DNA from 3 places in the Mesorhizobium sp. M1273 genome. Region 3 is predicted to be linked to each of the others. Evidence: predicted binding sites of a transcription regulator. Region 3 holds the regulator's gene; each other region holds the start of a gene.
What was found. The regulator LexA, encoded in region 3, represses DNA repair genes until DNA is damaged. The targets are predictions, from matches to a motif close to TGTTCNNNNTGTGTTCNG.
Positions count from the first base shown of each region.

Region 1 (4,222 bases), on a different contig from region 3:
AGTCAACGGAGACAACCGATGAGCGGCCTTGCCAATCTGGTGCCGATGGTGATCGAGCAGTCGAGCCGCGGCGAACGTGCCTTCGACATATTTTCGCGGCTGCTGCGCGAGCGCATCGTCTTCATCAACGGCCCGATCGATGACGGCACCTCAGCGCTGGTCTGCGCCCAGCTTCTGTCGTTGGAATCCGACAATCCCGACAAGGAGGTCTCGCTCTACATCAACTCGCCCGGCGGCGTGGTGACCAGCGGTTTCGCCATCTACGATACGATGCAGTATATCAGCTGCCCGGTCTCCACGGTTTGTATGGGCTTCGCCGCCTCGATGGCCTCGTTCCTTTTGATGGCCGGCACACCGGGGCGGCGCATCGCGCTACCCAACACCAGCATCGTGCTGCATCAGCCTCTCGGCGGTTTCCAGGGCCAAGCCTCCGATATCCAGCGCCATGCCGAGGGCATCCTTCGCACCAAGCGTCGCATGACCGATCTTTACGCCCGCCATTGCGGCCGCACCTACGAAGAAGTGGAACGCACGCTCGACCGCGACTTTTTCATGACCGCGCAGGAGGCCAAGGATTGGGGCCTCGTCGACCATGTTTTCGACACTCGCAAGCAGGCCGCATGAACGAGCCGGGCCGGCGGACGGAACTGAGGAGATTGAGCGCCCGCAATTTCAGCGCCATCGGTCTGGTCTTGCCGCTATCGCGGCACTATAGTCCGGCGATGACCGCCAGCCGCTCATCCAGCCTGTTATGCCTTGCTATCGCTGCCGTTGCCGGCACGAACATGCTGGTGGGTATGGCACTTGCCCAAGATAATTCGATGTCTTCGCAAAAGGGCGCCCTGCCCGGTGTGACCAGCGATTATCGCATCGCCGAGCCAGCGCCGCGGCCTGAGCCTGACGATATGGCTCCAGGCAGCGGCAACGGCACCTTCAAGATTGGCGATACCGACGTTCGGATTTCCGGTAGCATCACCATCGATGTCGCTACCGGCGGGATCAGGCCCTCCAGCCGCTAAGTTCGCCTAGTGTGAACCGCAAACATTGCGCTTCAAACGAACAGCCCCGCCATTGCTTTTGCAACTGACGGGGCTTCTTGGATCTGAAATCCAAATTGCCGGGAGTGTACTGCCGGCTTTTTACTTCGGATGCTTCGCGGCGTTCAGCCGACGATCCGACTAGCAGTCTCTGATTGTTGTGGGGATCGGCAGGTCAACGTGGGCAGGTAGCGCTAAACGCCTGACCTGGCTACTTATACCTGCCGCGGCTCCAGCGACACGTGGAGCCTCAAGGAACAATCCGGTGGAGTCATGCCTCTGCTCTCCTTCTGTTCGTTGCGACTGTCGTCGAAGCGCTCATCGCATAACCCGCGGCGTCTCGCAGGCTAGCCCCAGGCCGCGAGGCCATCGAAAGACGGCCGGCTTCGTTGACAATTGGATTCTGCCCCCATGACGCGGGGACGTCAACCTTGAATAGCCGGGTTGCCGAAAAATGTGATCGCGAGACGCTTTGTGAAGCCGGCCTCACGGGCAGCTTTTGTCAGGAGCGTGTTCGGCCTTTGTTCTTTCCGCTTGCCCGTTCGCGCGAAAGGCGGTTAAACGCTTTGGTCGAGAGTTGTGGCGTCTCTCGAAAAGGCGGCGAAATTACCTACATAGGGGGTGGTCGGGAAAACCCGCCCATCCCACGAATTCCAGATTCTGAGGCGGCGACCGGCGATGGCCGACCATAAATATCTCTCCATTCGCGGGGCACGCGAACATAATCTGAAGAATGTCGATCTCGACCTGCCGCGTGACAGCCTGATCGTCATGACCGGCCTGTCGGGGTCGGGCAAGTCGTCGCTTGCCTTCGACACCATCTACGCCGAGGGCCAGCGCCGCTATGTCGAGAGCCTTTCGGCCTATGCACGGCAATTCCTCGAAATGATGCAGAAGCCGGACGTCGACCAGATCGACGGCCTGTCGCCGGCCATTTCCATCGAGCAGAAGACCACCTCGAAGAACCCACGTTCGACGGTCGGCACCGTCACCGAGATCTACGATTATATGCGGCTTTTGTTCGCCCGCGTCGGTGTACCCTATTCACCGGCCACCGGCCTGCCGATCGAGAGCCAGACGGTTTCGCAGATGGTCGACCGGGTGCTTGCTGTCGAGGAAGGCACCCGGCTGTTCATTCTGGCGCCGATGGTGCGCGGCCGCAAAGGCGAGTACCGCAAGGAACTGCTGGAGCTGCAGAAGAAGGGTTTTCAGCGCGTCAAAGTCGATGGCGTCTTCTATGAGATCGCCGACGTGCCGGCGCTGGACAAGAAGTACAAGCACGACATCGACGTCGTCGTCGACCGCATCGTCGTGCGCGGCGATCTGGCGACGCGGCTCGCCGATTCCATCGAGACCGCGCTGAAGCTGGCCGACGGGCTGGCGGTGGCGGAATTTGCCGACAAGCCGCTCGACGCCAGCCAGACCGGCGAGGATTCGGTCAACAAATCGAAGAACGAGACGCATGAACGCATGCTGTTCTCGGAAAAGTTCGCCTGCCCGGTGTCCGGCTTCACCATTCCCGAGATCGAGCCCAGGCTGTTCTCCTTCAACAATCCGTTCGGCGCCTGCCCGACCTGCGACGGGCTCGGCAGCCAACGCGCCATCGACGCCAGCCTGGTCGTGCCCGACGAGAATGTCTCGCTGCGCGCCGGCGCCGTCAGCCCGTGGGCGAAGTCGACCTCGCCCTATTATGCGCAGACGCTGGAAGCGCTGGGCATTGCCTATGGCTTCAAGCTCGGCGACAAGTTCAAGGATTTGAGCGAGGAGGCAAGGCAAGCCGTCCTGCACGGCACCGGCGAGCGCGAAATCACCTTCCATTATGATGACGGTCTGCGCTCCTACAAAACGACGAAAACCTTCGAGGGCGTCATCCCCAATCTCGAGCGCCGCTGGAAGGAAACCGAATCCGCCTGGATGCGCGAGGAGATCGAGCGCTTCATGTCGGCCACGCCCTGCCCGGCCTGCCGCGGCTATCGGCTGAAGCCCGAGGCGCTCGCGGTCAAGATCGCCGGCAAGCACATTGGCGAGGTCACCGAGCTGTCCATCCGCAAGGCCGACCAGTGGTTCACCGATCTGCCCGCTTCGCTCAACGACAAGCAGAACGAGATTGCGGTGCGCGTGCTCAAGGAAATCCGAGAGCGGCTGCGCTTCCTCAACGATGTCGGTCTCGACTATTTGACGCTGTCGCGCAACTCCGGCACGCTTTCAGGCGGTGAGAGCCAGCGCATCCGTCTGGCGTCGCAGATCGGCTCCGGCCTGACCGGCGTACTTTACGTGCTGGACGAGCCGTCGATCGGTCTGCACCAGCGCGACAACGCCCGCCTGCTCGACACGCTGAAGCATCTGCGCGACATCGGCAACACGGTCATCGTCGTCGAGCACGACGAGGACGCCATCCTGCATGCCGACTATGTCGTCGATATCGGCCCGGCTGCCGGCATTCATGGCGGCCACATCATCGCCCAGGGCACCCCGCAGCAGATCATGGCGACGCCCGCTTCGATCACCGGCAAATACCTGTCGGGCGAGCTCGAAGTGGCGACGCCGGCAGCGCGCCGCGAGGCCAAGAAAAACCGCCGGCTGAAGGTCGTCGGCGCGCGCGGCAATAACCTGAAGAACGTCACCGCCGAAATCCCGCTCGGCACGTTTACCGCCGTCACCGGCGTATCCGGCGGCGGCAAGTCGACCTTCCTGATCGAGACCCTGTTCAAGGCGGCGTCGCGCCGCATCATGGGCTCGCGCGAGCATCCGGCCGAGCACGACCGCATCGAGGGGTTGGAATTCCTCGACAAGGTCATCGACATCGACCAGTCGCCGATCGGACGGACGCCGCGCTCCAACCCTGCCACCTATACCGGCGCCTTCACGCCGATTCGCGACTGGTTCGCCGGCCTGCCGGAGGCCAAGGCGCGCGGCTACCAGCCGGGGCGCTTCTCGTTCAACGTCAAGGGCGGCCGCTGCGAGGCCTGCCAAGGCGACGGCGTCATCAAGATCGAGATGCACTTCCTGCCCGACGTCTACGTCACCTGCGACGTCTGCCACGGCAAGCGTTACAACCGCGAAACGCTGGACGTGCTGTTCAAGGGCAAGTCGATCGCCGACGTTCTCGACATGACGGTCGAGGAAGGCGTCGATTTCTTCGCCGCCGTGCCTGGCGTGCGCGACAAGCTGGAGACGCTGAAACG
Region 1 is NZ_JAMYLV010000019.1:42,975-47,196, reverse strand. It holds gene NKH30_RS20140 (ATP-dependent Clp protease proteolytic subunit) at 19-624, shown strand; gene NKH30_RS20135 (hypothetical protein) at 621-1,019, shown strand; gene uvrA (excinuclease ABC subunit UvrA) at 1,716-4,222, shown strand, end outside.
Region 1: a site for LexA is predicted at 1,549-1,566, ahead of uvrA (excinuclease ABC subunit UvrA). Genes of this name have one in related genera too.

Region 2 (4,222 bases), on a different contig from region 3:
GCGGCCGCGTCACGCGCGGCATTATCCTGTGCTTCGAGCCGCGCCTTGACCTCGGCCGCCGGTTTGGCATCGGCGCGATAGCCGAGTCCCTTCAGGATTTCTTCCATGTCGTCGGCGGTGGCGCCGAGAATCGACATCATCGGCGGCGTCACCATGAAGGACTGGCCGTCATAGGCGCCGTCGGGGCGAGGACCGAGGCCCGGCTTCCAGTTGGTCGCCGGCCGGATCAGGTCGGCCAGCCGTTCGAGAATATCGACGCGTACAGCACGCCGGCCAAGATTGCGGTAGCCGGCAAGCTTGTAGAAGGTCTTGTCGAAGGTCGGATCGATGACCACCGAGGTGCGGCCGGAGGCCAGTGCGTGAACGACATCGCCGAAACCGGGCTTGTCCTTGCCGTCGTTTCTCAGCGCCCACAGCAGCGTTATCAGCCCGGCCGGCGCCGGTTTGATCAGCGCCGGCACGAAGACATGGTAGGCGCCGAAGCGCACTCCGAGACGGCGAAGCGCCGCGCGGCCTTCCTGGTCGAGCGACTTCATCTCGTCGGCGATGTCGCGACGGTTGATGAGGCCGAAATGCTCGACAAGCTGGAAAGCGATGCCGCGGCCGATGCCGGTGATCTGCTCGGCATTCTTGAGATCGACCAGCGGCTTCAGCAGGGATTCGATCTGGAAATTGACGAAGCGCTCGGCGCGCGCCGCAACCTTGTCGCGGGCCGGGCCGGTGAGTTGCTCGTCGGCCAGCAGAACCAGACGCGGCTTCAAAGCGTCTTCGCCGGCGACCAGCGTGCCGATCGGGGCGCCGATCCAGCGCAGCGTGCCATCCGAACCCAGCGCGATGTCGCCATTGGCCGAGGCGCCGAAGCGCTCGGCCCGCGCCTCGAACTCGGCGGCAAGCGCCTTCTGCGCCGCCGCCCGCACCGCCTTGGCGTCTTCGCCGCCGGCGCTCTGGTCGGCGGTGAAGCGGAAACCTTGCAACTCGCCGACGTGATGGCCTTCGACGAGGACGGTTCCGGTTGGGCTGATTTCGGCTTCAGGCATCGTGTTTTCTCTAAGGCGCCGCATGAGGACGGAAGTCCTGCGGTCTACAAAACGTTTCGTCAACCGCTCATGCAGCGCATCGGACAATCTGTCTTCGATTTCGCGCGTCTTTTCCTGCCAGTGTGCCCGATCGGCCAGCCAGCCGGGCCTGTTGGAAACGAAGGTCCATGTGCGGATCTGGGCAATCCTGTGCGATAACGTGTCGATGTCGCCTTCGGTGGTGTCGGCACGGCGCACCTGCTCGGCCATGTAGTTCTCGTCGACATGGCCATGCCTGGCAAGGTCCATGTAAATGGAGGCAATCAAGTCGGCGTGCTGGGCCGGCGCGATCTTCCTGTAGTCGGGCAGCGCGCAGGCTTCCCACAGCAGCGCCACGCGCCTGGCATCGGTGGTGAGTGCCCGGACGTCCTCGTCGCGCGACAGATGCTCGAGCGCCTGTGCGTCTACTGCCGGCAGCGCGCGCGTCAGGCCTTCGACCGGGGCGTTGGTCTCAATCGACCGCTTCAGCGCATCGAGGTTGGCGAAATCGAAATGCGCGGTGCGCCACTGCAGTACTTTCACCGGGTCGAAATCATGCGCCTCGATTTTGTTGACCAGTTCATCATCCAGCGGATCGACCTGGCCGGTGACGCCGAAGGTGCCGTCGCGCAGATGCCGGCCAGCGCGGCCGGCAATCTGGCCGAGCTCGGCCGCCGTCAGGTTGCGGTACTGGTAGCCGTCGAATTTGCGGTTCTGGGCGAAGGCGACGTGGTCGAGGTCGAGGTTGAGGCCCATGCCGATGGCGTCGGTGGCGACGAGGTAGTCGACGTCGCCCGACTGGAACAGCGCCACCTGGGCGTTGCGGGTGCGCGGGCTGAGCGCGCCGAGCACGACGGCGGCACCGCCCTGCTGGCGGCGGATCAGCTCGGCGATGGCATAGACCTCGTCGGCCGAGAAGGCGACGATCGCGGTGCGCCGCGGCAGGCGGGTCAGCTTCTTCGAGCCGGCATAGGCAAGATGCGATAGGCGTGGCCGGGTCACCACCGACACGCCCCGCAGCAGGCGCTGCAGGATGCCGTGCATGGTGGCCGCGCCCAGCAGCAGCGTCTCCTGCCGGCCGCGCAGATGCAGGATGCGATCGGTGAAGATGTGTCCGCGTTCGAGATCGCCGGCGAGCTGGACCTCGTCGATGGCAACGAAGGCGGCGTCGGTCTCGCGCGGCATCGCTTCCACGGTGCAGACCGAGTATTTCGCGCCCGCCGGCTGGATCTTTTCCTCGCCGGTGATGAGCGCCACCTTATGGGCGCCGACCTTCTCGCAGACGCGCGTATAGACTTCGCGGGCAAGCAGCCTGAGCGGCAGGCCGATGACGCCGCTTTCATGCGCCACCATGCGTTCGATGGCGAGATGGGTCTTGCCGGTGTTGGTCGGGCCGAGCACGGCCGTCACGTCTCGACCCGACAGGATCAGCGGTTCAGTGTGTTTCGGATGGATGTTCATCGGCCTGGAAATAAGGCTCTCTGCCTCGCATTGTCGGGAGCGCGCCCATATTGGCCGCGTATGACAGGCGACACATAGGGATTTCGGGCGCGAAGCGAAAGCGGAATATGCCGAGGGCAGGCCGATTGGTTGGTTCGAAGCCAGAAAATCTGTTCCCGATTAACAGTTGGAACGAGTCTGGAACGAATCAGCGACGAATCACTGACTCGCGCTGATTCAGGGTTTGTTCACGGCTACATCTGGGTTTTCTGTCGGCGTATCTCACCACATGCTGAATCACGGAAACTGGCCCGATTTATGCAAGCGGCATCCAAGCGAGCACTGCGGTTAACCTTTGCCGGTGAATGGTCGTGGCCGGCCAATCTGCTTCGCACAACGTTATGAAATTATTGATGTTTCCTAACGCGCTTTAATCATTTCGAGGGTGTTTTCAGCTCTCGCCGTTAACGTTCCGCTCAAAGCCGGAACGAATCGGCGACGAATCAGAGATAGCCGAAGTTTCTTGGTTTGTTCACCGCAACATGTTGTGTTGTGAACAGCTTTTCCACCGAGAATCCACAGGCTGCCGGGCGGCTTTTGCACAAGCTGCGAGTTTGCCGTTAACCTTTGCGTGCCGGATTGGGGCAGCGTGCTGCATCGAGATCTTGCAACGGGAAGACCGCTATAGAAACGGGCCGTTTTGCAGGCCCGTTCGTCCAAGCGCGGATCTGTCTCAACGTAAAGACAAACGATCAGGCGACGTACTGGCCGCCATTGGCTGATATGGTCGAGCCGGTGATGAAACCGGCATCGTCGGAAGCGAGGAAGACGACGCAGCGCGCGATTTCCTCCGGCTCGCCGAGACGGCCGACCGGGATGTGCGGGATGACCCGCTCGTTGAGGACCTTCTCGTCCATTGCCTTGACCATCTCGGTGGCGATGTAGCCGGGGCAAATGACGTTGACGGTGATGCCGGCGCGCGCGCCTTCCTGGGCCAGTGCCTTGGTGAAGCCGATATCGCCGGCCTTCGAGGCCGAATAATTGACCTGGCCGACCTGGCCTTTCTGGCCGTTGATCGAGGAGATGGTGATGATGCGACCGAACTTGCGGTCGCGCATGCCGCCCCACAATGGATGCGTCATGTTGAAGACGCCGGAAAGGTTGGTGTCGAGGACCTCTTTCCATTGCTCGCGCGTCATCTTGTGGAACATCGCGTCGCGAGTGATGCCGGCATTGTTGACCAGCACCGCGACGGGACCGAGATCGGCTTCGATCTGTTTGATGCCGGCGGCGCAGGCCTCGTAGTCGGCGACGGACCATCTATAGACCGGGATGCCGGTCGCGGCCTTGAACTTTGCCGCCGCTTCTTCATTGCCGGCGTAGTTTGCGGCGACCGAATAGCCGGCGCTTTTCAAGGCGACCGATATCGCCGCGCCGATGCCGCGCGACCCGCCTGTGACGATTGCAACCTTTGTCATATGTCCTCCCGGGAAATGCAGATGACTGAGCGTTGAAGCGGTGGGGTTTGCCCTCTTTCCCTACTCGCTTTGCGCCAGCATCCTATTCGTATCGCTTATCTCATCACAATGCTTCCACGCACATGGCAACACCCATGCCGCCGCCGATGCACAGCGTGGCAAGGCCTTTCTTGGCACTTCTGCGGCGCATCTCGTAGACCAGCGTGTTGAAGATGCGGGCGCCCGAGGCGCCGACCGGATGGCCGATGG
Region 2 is NZ_JAMYLV010000005.1:113,434-117,655, forward strand. It holds gene NKH30_RS07930 (helicase-related protein) at 1-2,516, opposite strand, end outside; gene phbB (acetoacetyl-CoA reductase) at 3,248-3,973, opposite strand; gene NKH30_RS07940 (acetyl-CoA C-acetyltransferase) at 4,077-4,222, opposite strand, start outside.
Region 2: a site for LexA is predicted at 2,684-2,701, ahead of NKH30_RS07930 (helicase-related protein). Genes of this name have one in related genera too.

Region 3 (4,222 bases):
GATCGGGCGCAAATCGTGCACCCCCGAGATCGACACCACATGACGAACGCGCCGGACCACTTCGGTCGCCAGCGGCGTCGTCGCCGTAACCATCCGGCTAACAAGATGGCCGCCGGCCGAGTGCCCGGTCAGCATCAGCGGCCCTGCAACCATCGCCGCCGCCTTGCCGATCGCCGCGCCGACTTCCTTGACGATGCCGCCAATGCGTATCTGCGGACAGAGCGTGTAGGACGGCATCGCCACCGCATAGCCGCGATCAACAGGGCCAGCGGCAAGATGCGACCAGAAATTCTTGTCGAATTCCATCCAGTAGCCGCCATGAACGAACACCACGAGTCCCTTGGGCTTGATGGCCGGCAGGAAAAGATCGAGCCGGTTGCGTGGGTTGTCGCCATAGGCCATGTCGAGCCGCGCCCTGCCCTCGGTCGAAAGCACGTCGCGGAAAACCCGCGCGGGCTCGATCCAGGCCGCCGGCCAGCGATCGCTGCCGGCTATGTTGGCGCCGTTGGCATAGGCGTTGTCCCAATCGGCAATGTGACGTTCGAACACCCTGCGCCCTCCCTGGCATATGGCCTTGCAACGTAGCCGTAAGCATCGCGCGGCGCGTCGTCGCCAGCCTCACGATTCCAGCTCTCGCATCAATCTCAAGTGACAGCTGCTTTGATGGCGAAGCGCGCATCCTTCCACGCACCGGTGTGCAGGATGTCCTCAAGCACTTTGACGGCCTGCCAGACATCGGCATAGCCGATATAGAGCGGGGTGAAGCCGAAGCGCATGGTCGATGGCGCGCGAAAATCGCCGATCACGCCACGTTCGATCAGCGCGCGCATGACCTGGTAGCCATGCTCATGCATGAATGAAATCTGGCTGCCGCGTTTTTCCCCATCGCGCGTGCTTTCGAGCGTGAGCCCGTACGTGCCGCACTTTGCCTCGACAAGCTCGATGAACAGATCCGCCAGCGCGATGCTCTTCTTGCGCACCGCCGTCATGTCGACATCGTTCCAGATGTCGAGCGCGCCCTTCAGCGTGCGCATCGACAAGACCGGCTGCGTGCCGCACAGAAACCGGCGGATGCCGGTGCCGGCCGCATAGCCTGGCTCGAATGCGAAGGGCCGTGCATGGCCCCACCAGCCGGTGAGCGGCTGCTGGATGTCGGAAAGATGCCGCTCAGCCGCATAGATGAAGGCAGGCGCGCCCGGGCCGCCATTCAGATATTTGTAGGTGCAGCCAACGGCAAAATCGGCGTTTGCCTTGTCGAGTTCGACTGGCATCGCGCCGGCGGTGTGGCAGAGATCCCAGACGATCATCGCCCCGGCTTCCTGAGCCCTGCGCGTCAGCGCCGGCATGTCGCGCAGTTCGCCCGACTTATAGTTGACGTGGTTGACCAGCACCACAGCGGTGCGTTCGTCGATCAGCTCTTCGATGGTCGGCGCGTCGACTCCCGAGAGGCGCAGCAGCGTATCTTTTCGCGTCGAAACCACACCCTCGGCCATGTAGAGGTCCGTCGGAAAACTATCGCCCTCGGCGACGATGACCTGCCGCTCCGGTCGCATGGCCATGGCGGCGTGCAGCAGCTTGTAGATATTGACCGATGTCGTGTCGCAGACCACTGTCTGGCCGGCCGCGGCCCCGATCAGGCGCCCGAGCTGGTCGCCAAGTTCAAGCGGCATGTTGAACCAGCCGGCCGTGTTCCATGCGCGGATGAGATCATGCGACCATTCTTCGGTCGCGGCTTTGTGCAGTTCATCGAAAGCGGCACGTGAAGCAGCTCCTAGCGAATTGCCGTCGAGATAGATCACTCCTTGCGGCAACACAAAGCGGTCGCGCATCGCGCGCAGCGGATCCGCGGCATCCATCGCCTTTATGGCCACGAGATCGGGAATTCCTGTCATGATTTGTCTGCTCCCCCAAGATCCAACGCAACGCCGGACACGCATCGACTGTTCTTCCATTACCTGGTTGCGCGCAGCAAGGCTCCACCGGCGAGAAGCAGCCTGACCAGGCGGTGGAAACCGGGACTTAACCCGAGGTTGGCGTTTTGAGTTCGTTTCGTTCACGGTGCATTGACCAAACCGCACAGTCGATACGGGTTCAATTCCGTGCCTTTTGCCGACCGACGGCCGATGCCAGTGCCGCCTTCTAGGAGGCCAGAAGGGCGCAAACGAAAGCAGAATCAAGGCGATGAGGCTCGCGGCGGTGAAAATGCGGTACGCCGGTAGGGGACGTCGTTTGTTTCCCGAGCCTTAACGCATTCATTAAACTTTAAACAGTTGCGGAACACAACTGGAACAGATAGTGTTTGTTCTGGGTTTGTTTTTCTGATTCTGTTGGGGGTCGCTATGCTGACACGCAAACAACACGAACTGCTTATGTTCATCCACGAAAGGTTGAAGGAAAGCGGTATCCCGCCTTCATTCGACGAGATGAAGGAAGCGCTCGACCTGGCTTCCAAATCCGGAATCCACCGGCTGATTACGGCGCTGGAGGAGCGCGGCTTCATTCGCCGTTTGCCCAACCGGGCCCGTGCGCTGGAGGTGCTACGCCTGCCTGACTCGATCGCCCCCGGCCTCAATGCGGCACGCAAGTTCTCGCCGAGTGTCATCCAGGGCAGTCTTGGGCAAGGCGCCCCTCGGCAAGGCAAGCCGACATCGTCGCGCGTGCCCGCAGCCGGAAATGACGACGATGTCGTCGCCGCCGTTTCGATCCCGGTGATGGGCCGCATCGCTGCCGGTGTGCCGATCGACGCCATCCAGCACCAGACGCATTCGATTTCGGTGCCGCCGGATATGATCATGGGCGGCGAGCATTATGCGCTTGAGGTCAAAGGCGATTCGATGATCGAGGCCGGCATTTTCGACGGCGACACGGTGATCATCCGCAATGCCGATACGGCGAGCCCCGGTGAGATCGTGGTGGCACTGGTCGACGAGGAGGAAGCGACGCTGAAGCGGTTCCGCCGCAAGGGCGCCTCGATCGCCCTGGAAGCCGCCAATCCGGCCTACGAGACGCGCATCTTCGGACCAGACAGGGTCAAGGTGCAGGGCAAGCTCGTCGGACTGATCCGCCGCTACTGAGCTCCGCCCTTGGCGCCGGCTTTGGGGTTGTCGGCCCGGCGGTATGGCGGCAGGCCCCGTGCCGCGCGTGAAAATTTCCGCTGCACGTGCCAGGGCCGGTATGATTTTTCGACGGCGAAGCGGATCTCGGCGCGTGTTGCCGCTTGTGGATCGAAATAGACGGCGGCACTTCCCGCGCGCGCCAGTTGCCGTTTGGTGACGACGAGGACCAGCCGGTCGTAGTAGCAGGGGTTATGGGCGGTGGCGTCGTCGATGACGATCAAGCTGGCAAAGGCGCAGGCTGGCCGCGCAGTATCGCGGTCCTTGGCTTGCGCGATGATCGCGCCGGATGGATGCCTGGCAAGGCAGAGGCCGTCCGTGCAAATGAACGGCATGCCCGGCGGTAGGTCGGCCGGATCGGCAATGTCGAATTGCGGGTCGTTCTTTCCAGGTGTTTCCGGCGCGACGATAGCCTCTGATGTGAGCGCGCGTTTCCAGTTGTCGATGGTGAACTCATTCGGGCGTGCCCGGTTGACCGCGAGTTCACCGCTGCCGATCGGCAGCGCGACCAGCCGTGCGTCCTCCGAGACCAATACGTCGGGTATGCGTGTCTGCGTTGTCGTCAGCAAGCCGGCGAGCGCAAAAGGAAGTGCCGCCAGCCGCAACCACGTCGTCGCCATGCTGGCAATGACGAGGGCGATCGTCACCAGAAGGACGGATCTCAGCGAAATCAGCCCGACCGCATCGATCGGCGAGCGCTCCGAGATCCACCCGGACAGGGCGATCATCGCCGTCAGCCCCTTGCCCATGACATAGAGAAAAGGGCCATCCGCACCGAACGGCATCGCCAGCGCGCTGAGAACGGCGAAGGGCATGACGACCAGTGACACGATGGGCATGATGGCCAGATTGGCGAACAGGCTGAGCGGCGCCACGCGCTGGAAATGCCATATGGCGAAAAGCGCCGTGGCGCTCCCTGCAATGATCGAGGTCATCGCCAGACCGCACATGCCCAGCAGGACCTTTCGAGTGGCAAAGCGTAGCGGCGACTGCCGCGGCGGCGGCGTGGTGGCCCTGCCGGCGCGGTAATCGGACCAGCCTGCGTAGGCGCCGACAAGGGCCGCCGTCGCGGCGAAGGACATCTGGAAACTCGGACCGACCACCTCGTG
Region 3 is NZ_JAMYLV010000022.1:16,010-20,231, reverse strand. It holds gene NKH30_RS21695 (hormone-sensitive lipase) at 1-549, opposite strand, end outside; gene kynU (kynureninase) at 645-1,892, opposite strand; gene lexA (transcriptional repressor LexA) at 2,340-3,074, shown strand; gene NKH30_RS21680 (ComEC/Rec2 family competence protein) at 3,068-4,222, opposite strand, start outside.